2 regions of the Streptomonospora sediminis genome follow, and region 1 is predicted to be linked to the other one. Evidence: predicted binding sites of a transcription regulator. Region 1 holds the regulator's gene; the other holds the start of a gene.
The links. The regulator HspR, encoded in region 1, represses chaperone genes until heat shock. The targets are predictions, from matches to a motif close to ANTTGAGTCNNNNNGACTCAANT.
Positions count from the first base shown of each region.

Region 2: a site for HspR is predicted at 2,682-2,704, ahead of lon (endopeptidase La). Genes of this name have one in related genera too.

Region 1 covers NZ_BAAGYZ010000005.1:350,451-356,580, reverse strand. The annotation lists gene clpB (ATP-dependent chaperone ClpB) at 1-2,032, opposite strand, end outside; gene ACYVD5_RS02190 (heat shock protein transcriptional repressor HspR) at 2,194-2,616, opposite strand; gene dnaJ (molecular chaperone DnaJ) at 2,622-3,782, opposite strand; gene grpE (nucleotide exchange factor GrpE) at 3,927-4,688, opposite strand; gene dnaK (molecular chaperone DnaK) at 4,723-6,130, opposite strand, start outside.
Region 2 covers NZ_BAAGYZ010000072.1:66,839-72,968, reverse strand. The annotation lists gene ACYVD5_RS14725 (hypothetical protein) at 1-105, opposite strand, end outside; gene ACYVD5_RS14720 (SHOCT domain-containing protein) at 102-458, opposite strand; gene ACYVD5_RS14715 (sensor histidine kinase) at 591-1,940, shown strand; gene ACYVD5_RS14710 (response regulator) at 1,937-2,593, shown strand; gene lon (endopeptidase La) at 2,716-5,127, shown strand; gene ACYVD5_RS14700 (hypothetical protein) at 5,189-5,491, opposite strand; gene ACYVD5_RS14695 (hypothetical protein) at 5,488-5,733, opposite strand; gene ACYVD5_RS14690 (Gfo/Idh/MocA family oxidoreductase) at 5,974-6,130, shown strand, end outside.

The sequences.
Region 1 (6,130 bases):
CCGTGTAGGGCCGGCGGCGCACCGCCTCGGTCAGCTGGCCGCCCTCCTCGTAGCCGACGTAGCCGGGCGGCGCCCCGACCAGCCGCGAAACCGAGTGCTTCTCGGAGTACTCGCTCATGTCGATGCGCACGATCGCCCGTTCGTCGTCGAACAGGAACTCCGCCAGCGCCTTGGCCAGCTCGGTTTTGCCCACGCCGGTCGGGCCGAGGAACAGGAAGGAGCCGGTGGGCCGGTCCGGGTCGGAGATCCCGGTGCGGGCGCGCCGCACCGCGTCGGAGACCGCGGCCACCGCCTGCTGCTGGCCGACCAGGCGCTTGCCCAGCTCGTCCTCCATGCGCAGCAGCTTGGCGGTTTCGCCCTCCATCAACCGGCCAACGGGGATCCCGGTCCACGACGACACCACGTCGGCGACGTCGTCGGCGCCGACCTCGTCCTTGACCATGGTCGGTTCGTCGGTGCTGTCGGCCTCCTCCTCGGCGGTGGACGCCTCTTCCAGCTGTTTCTCCAACTGCGGGATGTCGCCGTACATCAGCCGCGACGCCTCGGTGAAGTCGCCGTCGCGCTGGGCCCGTTCGGCCTGGGTGCGCAGCCCGTCCAGGCGCTCCTTGAGCTCGCCGACCCGGTTCAGCCCCGCTTTCTCCTGCTCCCAGCGGGCGACCAGCCCGTTGAGTTCCTCCTGCCGGTCGGCCAGGTCGGCGCGCAGCCGCTCCAGCCGGTGCAGGGAGGCGGCGTCGGACTCCTTGTCCAACGCCATCTCCTCCATCTTCAGCCGGTCGACGGTGCGCTGCAGCTCGTCGATCTCAACCGGGCGGGAGTCGATCTCCATGCGCAGCCGCGACGCCGACTCGTCGATGAGGTCGATTGCCTTGTCCGGCAGGAACCGGGCGGTGATGTAGCGGTCCGACAGCGTGGCCGCCGCCACCAGCGCCGAATCGGCGATCTGCACCTTGTGGTGGGCCTCGTAGCGGCCCTTGAGCCCGCGCAGGATGGCGATGGTGTCGGCCGCCGACGGTTCGCCCACCTGCACCTGCTGGAAGCGGCGCTCCAGCGCCGGGTCCTTCTCGATGCGCTCGCGGTACTCGTCCAGCGTGGTCGCGCCGACCATGCGCAGCTCGCCGCGGGCCAGCATCGGCTTGAGCATGTTGCCGGCGTCCATGGCACCCTCGGCCGCGCCCGCGCCGACCATGGTGTGCAGCTCGTCGATGAAGGTGATGATCTGGCCGTTGCTCTCCTTGATCTCGTTGAGCACGGCCTTGAGCCGCTCTTCGAACTCGCCGCGGTACTTGGCACCGGCGACCATCGCCGACAGGTCCAGCGCGATCAGCCGCTTGTCGCGCAGCGACTCCGGCACGTCGCCGGCCACCACCCGCTGGGCGAGCCCTTCGACAACGGCGGTCTTGCCCACGCCGGGTTCGCCGATGAGCACCGGGTTGTTCTTGGTGCGCCGCGACAGCACCTGCACCACGCGCCGGATCTCGGAGTCGCGCCCGATGACCGGGTCGAGCGCGCCCGCGCGCGCCCGGCCGGTGAGGTCGACGCCGTACTTCTCCAGCGCCTGGTAGGTCTCCTCGGGGTTCTGGCTGGTGACCTTGCCCGGGCCGCGGACCCGTTCGAACGCCTCAAGCAGCGCCTCGGGTGCGGCGCCGGCGTCGTTCAGCAGCCGGCTCGCCTCGCCGCCGTCGGCGGCCAACCCCACCAGCAGGTGCTCGGTGGAGACGAACTCGTCCTCCATCTGCTGGGCGCGCTGGGCCGCGGTGTTCAGCGAGACGATGAGCTGGCGCGCGCTCTGCGGCGCCCCCACCGTGCTGCCCGCGGCCTTGGGCAGGCCCGCGATGGCCTGCTCGGTTTTCGCGGCGAGGTCGTCGGGGCCCGCGCCGACCTCCTTGAGGAGCGGGCGGATGATGCCTTCGCCCTGGTTGAGCAGGGCGGCGAGCAGGTGGACCGCCTCGACCTGCGGGTTGCCGTCCGTGGTCGCGCGCCGCATCGCCGCCGATACGGCTTCCTGGCTCTTTGTGGTGAGTTTGTAGTTCATGCGTCGCCGCCCCCTTCACGCGTGATCGCTATGCGGTTGTGTGGTTCGTGGGTTGCAGCGCCGGGGTGTGCTCCGCGGTCGGTCCGGCCGCCGCTGCGCCGGCCGGGCACAAACCGCCCCGGCCGGCCGTCCGCGGCGGCCGACCGGGGCGGTGGGCGCCGCTACTGGTCCTGCTCGGGTGGAGGAGAGGTGTTGAAGATGGTGAGCCGGGCGCGCCGCACCGGCAGCAGCTCGCCGCCGCCGGCATCGCCGGCGGAGCGCCGCGCGACCGCCGAGCGCGCCGCCTCAAGCTCGTTGTGCAGATGGAAGAGGTGTTCGCGGAGTTTCTCGACCTCGCGTTCCAGCTCCAGGATCCGTTTGATCCCGGCGAGGTTGATGCCCTCTTCCTGCGAGAGCCGCTGCACCTCGCGCAGTGTCCGGATGTCGCGCATGGAGTAGCGCCGGCCCCGGCCCGAGGCCCGGCCCGGTGAGACCAGGCCCAGCCGGTCGTACTGGCGCAATGTCTGCGGATGCAGCCCGGACAGTTCGGCGGCCACCGAAATCACATAGACCGGGATGTCCTCGCCCAGTCCCGGATTCGTCATGACATTCACTTCCCCTTTGCGCGGGTCTCCAGCCCGCTGCGCGGGTCTTGGTCAGCGGTCGCGGCGCGGAACTTCTCAAGTGCCTCGCGCGCCTCGCCGTTGAGGCTCTGGGGCACCGATACCTCAACGGTCACCAGCATGTCGCCGGTGGTGCCGTCGCGCCGGGTGCTGCCCTTGCCGCGCACGCGGAACGTGCGCCCGTTGGGGGTGCCCGGCGGGATCTTGACCGTTACGGGCAGGCCGTTCAGGGTCGGCACCCGCACATCGGCGCCGAGTGCGGCCTCAGGAAAGGTCACCGGGACGGTGATCGTCAGGTTGTCGCCGGACTTGCCGAACACGGGGTGCGGCTGCACATTCACCACCACAAAGAGGTCTCCGGCCGGTCCGCCGTGTTCGCCCGGCGCACCTTTGCCCTTGATGCGGATCCGCCGCCCGTTGGAGACGCCCCCCGGGATCCTGGCCTGGATGGTACGGGTGCTCTTGCCCCGTCCGCTGCCCGTGCAGGTGGGGCAGGGGTCGTCGACCACGAGGCCGCGGCCCTTGCACTCGCTGCAGGGCTCGGACAGTGAGAACCCGCCCTGGTTCTGGTTCTCGTGCCCGGTGCCCGAGCACTTCGGGCACACCCGCGGTGCGGTGCCCGCCTTTGCGCCGGTGCCCTTGCACGTGGGGCATGCGGTGTCGCTGCTGAGTTGGAAGGAGCGGGTGACGCCGGTGGCCGCCTCGGAGAAGGTCAGCCGTGTCTCGGTCTCGATATCGGCCCCGCGCCGCGGCTGGGTGGTGGTGCGGCCGCGGCCGCCGAACAGCCCGCCGAACAGGTCGCTCAGCCGCTCGCCGCCACCGCCGCCGGGCTGGCCGCCGCCCTGGCCGAACAGGTCGCCCAGGTCGAAGCCGCCCGCGCCGGTGTTGCCCCCGCCCGGCCGGTAGGACGAGCCGAAGAGGGAGCGGGCGTCGTCGTACTCTTTGCGCCGGTTTTCGTCGCTGAGGACGTTGTAGGCCTCGGAGATCTCCTTGAAGCGGTCCTCGGCCCCGGGGTCGCCGGTATTGGCATCGGGGTGGTTTTCACGCGCGAGCTTGCGATAGGACTGCTTGATTTCGTCCTGCGAGGCGGTCTTTGAGACTCCGAGGACCTTGTAGTAGTCCTTCTCCAAATAGTCCTTGGTGCTCATCGACGTTTGCCTTCTCCCGCTTCGCGCTCTGGGTCGAATGGTCCCGGGCACCGCCCCCGGCGGGCCGCGGTCCGCGGCCCGCCGCCAGGCGCACCCGGTGTCCGCGCGCCCCGGGCGCCGCGATGGCGCCCGGGGCCCGGCGGTCTACTGGTTGTCCGCACCGGCCCCGCCGGCGGGGCCGGTTTCGGGGGCCCCGGCCGAGGCCCCCTGCTCGCCTTCGCCCGGTTCGGGCTCGGCGGGCTCGGTGGGCGCCTCGTCCGCTGCGGTACCGGCCTCTGCAGCATCGTCCCCCGGACCGGCCACCACCACGCGTGCGGGGCGCAGCACTCGCTCGCCGATGGTGTAGCCGGGCTGGAAGACCTCGATGACCGTGGGTACCTCGACATCGGTGGAGGGCACCATGGTCAGGGCCTCGTGCACGTTCGGGTCGAACTCGTCGCCCTGTTCGCCGTACCTCTTCAGCCCCAGCTTGGTGACCAGCGCCTCGAGCGCCTCGCCGACGGACCGGAACCCGCCGTTGAGTTCGTCGTGCTCGCGCGCCCGGCCGATGTCGTCCAGGATCGGCAGGAGGTCGCCCACCACCTGGGCGGTGGCCTGCTCGCGCACTGCCACCCGGTCGCGGTCGACCCGCTTGCGGTAGTTGGCGTACTCCGCCTGCAGCCGCTTGAGGTCGTTGGTGAGTTCCACAAGCTGCTCGCGGGCCTTGAGGAGCTCGCCGCCCTCGGCGGTGTCGTCGATGATGACGGGCTCGTCCTCCACCCCGATCTCCGCCTCGGTGGAGTCGGGAGCGGAGTCCTCGGCTCCCTCGGGCGTACGGAGCTCACCGGTTTCGGGATCTATGCGGCGTTTGTCGCGGATCACCGGCCCCTGCTGCTCCTTGCCGTTCTCGTTCTCCGGCAGCGCCATTGGCTGCGCCTCCCTTGCCTTGCCTACCGGCCGATCAGGCGTTGCCGTCCTTCTTGGCGTTGTCCTCGTCGACGATCTCGGCGTCAACGACGTCGTCGTCGCTCTGGGTCTGCCCGCCGGCGGCGGCGCTCTCGGCGCTGTCGGCGTCGCCCTGCTGGCCCTGGCCGTAGATGGAGGAACCGATCTTCTGGCTGGCCAGGGCGACCTTCTCGCTCGCCTGGCGGATGGCCTCGATGTCGGTGCCTTCCAGCGCGGTCTTCAGGTCGCCGACGGCGCTCTCGGTCTCGGTCTTGACCTCGGCCGGGATCTTGTCCTCGTTGTCCTTGATGACCTTCTCGGTCTGGTGGACGAGCGACTCGGCGTTGTTGCGGACCTCGGCCTCTTCGCGGCGCTTGCGGTCCTCCTCGGCGTACTCCTCGGCCTCGCGGACCATCTTGTCGATGTCGTCCTTGCTCATGGCCGAGCCGCCGGAGATGGTGACCGACTGCTCCTTACCGGTGCCCATGTCCTTGGCGGTCACGTTCACGATGCCGTTGGCGTCGATGTCGAAGGTGACCTCGATCTGGGGCACGCCGCGCGGGGACGGCGGCAGGCCGGTGAGGTCGAAGACGCCGAGCTTCTTGTTGTACTGCGCGATCTCGCGCTCGCCCTGGTAGACCTGGATCTGCACCGAAGGCTGGTTGTCGTCGGCCGTGGTGAAGATCTCGGACCGCTTGGTCGGGATGGTCGTGTTCTTCTCGATGAGCTTGGTGAACACGCCGCCCTTGGTCTCGATACCCAGCGACAGCGGGGTGACATCGAGCAGCAGGACGTCCTTGACCTCGCCCTTGAGCACGCCGCCCTGCAGAGCCGCGCCGATGGCAACGACCTCGTCGGGGTTGACGCCCTTGTTGGGCTCCTTGCCGCCGGTGAGCTCCTTGACCAGATCCACGACCGCGGGCATGCGGGTGGAACCGCCGACCATGACCACGTGGTCGATCTTGTCGACCTGGATGCCGGCGTCCTTGATGACCTGGCGGAACGGCTCCTTGGTGCGGTCCAGCAGGTCGGAGGTCAGGCGCTGGAACTCCGCGCGGGTCAGCTTTTCATCGAGGTGCAGCGGGCCCTCGGACGAAGCCGTGATGTAGGGCAGGTTGATGGCCGACTCGCTGGAGCTGGAGACCTCGATCTTGGCCTTCTCAGCGGCCTCGCGCAGCCGCTGCAGCGCCATCTTGTCCTTGGACAGGTCGACGCCGTTGTTGTTCTTGAAGCGCTCGACCAGCCAGTCGACGATCGCCTGGTCCCAGTCGTCGCCGCCCAGGTGGTTGTCGCCGTTGGTGGCCTTCACCTCGACCACGCCGTCGCCGACCTCGAGCAGGGAGACGTCGAAGGTACCGCCGCCGAGGTCGTAGACCAGGATGGTGGCCTCGTCCTCTTTCTCCAGGTGGTAGGCCAGCGCCGCC
Region 2 (6,130 bases), on a different contig from region 1:
GGCCAGCAGCGCCAGGACGCTGCCGTGCACGCCGACCCAGCCGACCGACGCGATGACATGCACGCTCAGCAGCGCCTTGCGCGGTCCGCCCGGCGGGATGCTCACCTGGTGCCGCCCTTGCGGCCGCCCCCGCTCGTTCCCGGCGTCCAGTTCAGCACGCTGGCGCGCTCGTGGAACTCGTCGGCGGTTATGTCGCCGCGCGCGAAACGTTCGGCGAGCAGCTTGCGTGCGTCGTACTCCGGCGGCTCCGAGACGCCACCCGCCCACGGCGGGCGGTGGCCCCTGGCACGCGAGAACAGCAGGTAGGCGAGTGCCCCCAGCAGCAGGAGCAGGAAAAGCAGCATTGCGGCTCCGATCAGCGGTGGGAACGGCGGTCCGTGGTGGAAGCGGTCAGGAGGGCCGGCGAACATCGCGAGTTCGGCGGCTTGGGCCCCTGCCGCGGTCAGTGCGGTATTCATGCCTCCAGAGTGGGCGGCACAGGCCCGCCGCGCGTCGCCCGTGGGGCGGCACTCGGGCTACGCACCCGGCACCAGTGCGAATACGCCCTGGAACCGATGCCCTGCAGCGCTGGGCGGACTAGTGTCGTTGGGGTGATCCGCGAGAAACGCACCGCCCGCGTCCTCGCCCTGGACATCCCCATCGCGCTCGGCATCGGCGCGGCGGCGATGGCCGGTGCCCACTTCGGCGGCGGCCCGCCCGCCGGCGGACCCGGCGACACCCCGCAGTGGGGCCCGGGCGGCACCCACGCCCGGGGCGGCCCGCCCTGGGCCGACGGCGGCGGCGACCCCGGCGCCATTGCCGCGCTGCCGCCCGCCGCCTATGCCTGCATCGCCGCGGTGGTGGTATGCCTCGCGGTGCGCCGCTTCCACCCGCTGGCCGCGTTCGCCTGCGCGATGGCCGCCGTCACCGTGTTCCTCGCCTTGGGCCAGGACAGTGCGCCGCTGCGGCTGGGGCTTGCCGTGCTGGCCTACACCGCGGCGTCGCTGCTGCCGCTGCGGCAGTGGACACCCTGGCTGGTGCTGGCGGTGCCGATGTTCCTCGCCGGCCGCGCGGAGCTGCCCTACTTCGGGTTGCTCGACCCCTCCACCGCCACCGCCGTGTTCCTCTTCGCACCGCTGCTGCTGCTCCCGGCGGCGCTGGGTGTGATCGTGCGCTCCCGCCGCGAGACCGCCCGCCGCGAACGCGACCAGGAGCTGCGCCGCTCGGCCTATGAGGAACGGCTGCGCATCGCCCGCGAAGTGCACGACGTCGTGGGGCACAGCCTCTCGGTCATCAACATGCAGGCCGGGGTCGCCCTGCACGTGCTGGGCAAGCGGCCGGAACAGGCCGAACCCGCGCTGCAGGCGATCCGCCAGACCAGCAAGGACGCGCTGGTGGAGCTGCGCGGCACTCTCGCGGTATTCCGCGCACCCGAGGACGGTGCGGACGGCGGTCCGGCCGGTGGCGCCGGCGCGGCTCCGGCGGCCACCGGAGCCGGTTCCGGCTCCGGCAGCGTGCCCGGCAGCGGCGCGGCGGCGGCCGGCCCCGGAACCGAACGCGAGCCCGTTCCCGGACTGGGCCGACTCGATGAGCTCACAGCGGGTATCGGATCCGCAGGGCACAGTGTCGACGTGCGTATCGAAGGCGAGCGCACCGCGCTGCCCGCGGCGCTCGACCACGCCGCCTACCGGATCGTCCAAGAGGCGCTGACCAACGCGGTCCGGCACAGCGGCGGCACCGGCTCGACCGTCGTCATCGGCTACCGTCCCCAGTCCCATCCCGAGGAGTTGACCGTGGAGATCACCGACAACGGACCCGCCCGCCGCGGCGGCCATCAGGAAGGCAGCGGCATCGCCGGGATGCGCGAGCGGGCCCGGGCTGTCGGCGGGCGGCTCGAAGCCGGACCGCGTGCCGAGGGCGGGTTCCGGGTGCGCGCCGAGCTGCCGCTGGGGGAGCGTTGAGCACGATCCGGGTGGCCCTCGCCGACGACCAGGAACTGGTGCGCATGGGCCTGCGGGTGCTCATCGACGCCGAGGACGACATGGCCGCCGCCGGCGAAGCCGCCGACGGGCGCCAAGCGGTCGAGGTCGTGCGCCGCGAGCGCCCCGACGTCATCCTGATGGACGTGCGGATGCCCGGCATGGACGGCATCGCCGCGCTGCGCGAGATCGCCGCCGACGACACCCTGTCCGGTACCCGGGTCGTGGTGCTGACCACCTTCGAGCTGGACGAGTACGTCTTCGACGCGCTGCGCGCCGGAGCGGCCGGATTCCTGATCAAGGACAGCGACCCCGGCGAGCTGCTGCGCGCGATCCGGTTGGCGGCGGCGGGCGAATCGCTGCTGTCGCCGTCGGTCACCCGCAGCGTCATCGCCTCCTTCACCGCCCGCGCGCCCTCCAGCGGGCCGCGGCCCCAGCTGGGCGAGCTGACCGAACGCGAACGCGAGGTGCTGGCCCTGGTCGGCGAGGGACTGTCCAACGCCGAGATCGCCGAGCGCCTCGTGGTCAGCCCGGCCACCGCGCGCACCCACGTCAGCCGGGCCATGGTCAAGCTGCACGCCCGCGACCGCGCCCAGCTCGTGGTGATCGCCTACCGCGCCGGTCTGGTGAACTGAACCGCAGGCCTGTATGCAGCAGCGTTCCCGCCCGACGGCCGATCGCTGACGGCGAACACAGCAGGGGGAACAAAACCCGACTCTCGTTTATTGAGTGATAGTGACTCAACAAGGAGGGTCTGATGACTGAAGCGCAGTCCAACGCGACATTCCCCGTGCTTCCCCTCGACGACGAGGTCGTGCTGCCCGGCATGGTCGTGCCGGTCGACATCTCCGACTCCGAGGTCCGCGCCGCGGTCGACGCCGCCCGCGCCGGGAGCGAGGGCGCAGCAAAGGTGCCCGGCATCCGCGCGGCCGGCAAGCCGCAAGTGCTGATCGTCCCCCGCATCGACGGCAACTACGCGGCGGTCGGCACCCTCGCCGTCATCGAACAGGTCGGCCGCACCCCCGAGGGCGAACCGGCCGCGGTCCTGCGCGGCGCCGCGCGGGCGCGTGTCGGCAGCGGCACCACCGGCCCCGGCGCCGCCCTGTGGGTCTCGGCCGAGGTCCACGACGAGGAACCGCCCGAGGCCGGCTACCCCGGCAAGGTCCAGGAGCAGGCCCGCGAGTTCAAGTCGCTGCTGACCACATACCTGCAGAAGCGCGGCGCCTGGCAGATCCTGGACGGCATCCAGCAGCTCGACGACCCCGGCCGCCTCGCCGACCGCGGCGGCTACTCGCCCTTCCTCAAGACCGGGCAGAAGCTGCAGCTGCTTGAGACCTACGACGTCGCCGAGCGGCTGCGGCTCCTCAACGAGTGGACCCGCGAGTACCTGGCCGAACTCGACGTCGCCGAGACCATCGACCAGGACGTCACCGAGGGCGTCGAAAAGCAGCAGCGCGAGTTCCTGCTGCGCCGCCAGATGGAAGCCATCCGCAAGGAGCTCAACGAGCTCGGCGGCAAGCCCGGCAGCGAAGAGGACGACTACCGCGAACGCGTCGAGTCCGCCGAGCTCCCCGACCACGTGCGCAAGGCCGCGCTGGCCGAGGTCGACAAGCTGGAGCGGGCCGGCGACTCCTCGCCGGAGTCCGGGTGGATCCGCACCTGGCTCGACACCATCCTCGACATGCCGTGGAACACCCGCACCGGCGACACCTACGACATTGCCGGGGCCCGCGAGATCCTCGACACCGACCACGCCGGCCTCGACGACGTCAAGGAGCGCATCGTCGAGTACCTCGCGGTGCGCAAGCGGCGCGAGGACCGCGGCCAAGGCGTGATCGGCGGGCGCCGCAGCGGGGCCGTGCTCGCCCTGGTCGGCCCGCCCGGTGTCGGCAAGACCTCGCTGGGCGAATCCGTGGCGCGCTCCATGGGCCGCGAGTTCACCCGCGTGGCCCTGGGCGGGGTGCGCGACGAAGCCGAGATCCGCGGACACCGGCGCACCTACGTCGGCGCGCTGCCCGGGCGCATCGTCCGCGCCATCAAGGAATCCGGCTCGATGAACCCGGTCGTGCTGCTCGACGAGATCGACAAGGTCGGCAGCGACTTCCGCGGCGACCCCACCTCGGCACTGCTCGAGGTGCTCGACCCCGCGCAGAACCACACGTTCCGCGACCACTACCTGGAGGTCGACCTCGACCTGTCCGACGTCGTCTTCCTCGCCACCGCCAACGCGCTGGAGACCATCCCGGGTCCGCTGCTGGACCGCATGGAACTGGTGCAGCTCGACGGTTACACCGAGGACGAGAAGGTGACCATCGGCCGCGACCACCTGCTCCCGCGCCAGCTGGAGCGGGCCGGCCTGGAATCCGGCGAGGCCGAGTTCGGCGACGACGCCCTGCGCAGGATCGCCGCCGAGTACACCCGCGAGGCCGGCGTCCGCGAATTGGAACGCACGATCGCGCGGGTGCTGCGCAAGGTGGCGGCCGGTGTGGCGCTGGGCGACCGCGAGCTTCCGGTGCGGGTCGGCGCCGACGACCTTACCGGCTTTGTCGGGCGGCCCAAGCACACCCCGGAAACCGCCGAACGCACCTCCGTGCCGGGGGTGGCCACCGGCCTGGCGGTCACCGGTACCGGCGGGGACGTCCTGTTCGTCGAGGCGTCCCTGGCCGACGCCGAGTCCGGCGCCAGCGGGCTGACCCTGACCGGCCAGCTCGGCGACGTGATGAAGGAGTCCGCCCAGATCGCGCTGTCGTACCTGCGCTCGCGGGGCGCCGAACTCGAGCTGCCGGTGGCCGACCTCAAGGAGCGCGGCGTCCACCTGCACGTCCCTGCGGGCGCGATCCCCAAGGACGGGCCCAGCGCCGGTGTCACCATGACCACCGCCCTGGCCTCGCTGCTATCGGGCCGCCCGGCCCGCTCGGACGTGGCCATGACCGGCGAGGTCTCGCTCACCGGCCGGGTGCTGCCGATCGGCGGAGTCAAGCAGAAACTCCTGGCTGCGCACCGGGCGGGCATCACCACCGTGCTGATCCCGGCACGCAACGAGCCCGACCTGGACGACGTGCCCGACGACATCCGCGAACAGCTCACGGTGCACGCCGTCAGCGACGTCCGCGAGGTCCTGGACCTGGCCCTGAGCCCCGCCGAACTGCGGGAGCCGGTGGCGGTCTAGCGGCCATCGGAGCCGGACAACACCACCGCGGGCCGCCCTGCCGGGGCGGCCCGCACGTGTGTCAGGGGTCCTTGTAGATGGATTGGTCGCCGATGCGGCGCCAGACGAGGACGGTGTCGCCTTCGTCGTCTTTCTCGAAATGGAAGGTGGCATGCGCGTACCGCGAATCGGGGGACCAGGTGATCGAGTAGACGTGCACGGATCGGAGCCGGAAGTTCAACGAGGCCGGCCACTGAGCGTCCGCCGAATGCGCTCCTGCGGTCGCCGGGATGCCCTGCCTAATCGCGGCGATCAAGCCGTGCCGCTGGTGCCGGGATAGTCGGGCGAAGTCGAAGTCGAACGCGTCAGTCGCAGTGAACTTCACAAACCTTCCTCCGGATTGCAGTGGCTAAGCCGTTCCAGACGGTCGAGGAACTCCTCCGCTGTCATGCCCGGCCCCACTCCGGACGCGGCGATCTCCGCATCAACTTCTCGTTCCGCCTGTTGCCGGCCCTCCTCCCAGAACCACGCGTCGTCGGGGTGCACGGCGACGCGCGGGAGCAGGATGATGCAGCCTTCCCGCGCAACCACCTCGACGATCGCATTCGGGGTGTGCAGGCCCAGCATTTCCCGCACCTCTTTCGGAAGGGTGCATCCTTCCCCCGACTGGACCGGCCAGCCGTATCCGAGGTGCTCAACCGACGTGGCGGGTTCGGTCCAAGGGCCCAGTGGTATTTCCATCCGCCACCTTCAGATCGCTGTGTGCATGTGCATGAGGACGGTAGCGAACCGTCACCCGGTGTGTCCGGGTTTTCGAGGGGCATCCCGTCAGTGCAGCAAGGGCTGGGGGATTACTACCGTGGACGTATGACCTCTGCGAACGACGCTGAACGAGAACTGCACGTCGCCGTCATCGGCTACGGCAAGGGTGGCGAGGTGTTCCATGCGCCGCTGATCGACACGACTCCGGGGCTGCGGCTTTCGGCGGTGGTGACCGGTAACCCCGAGCGGCAGGCGGCGGTGC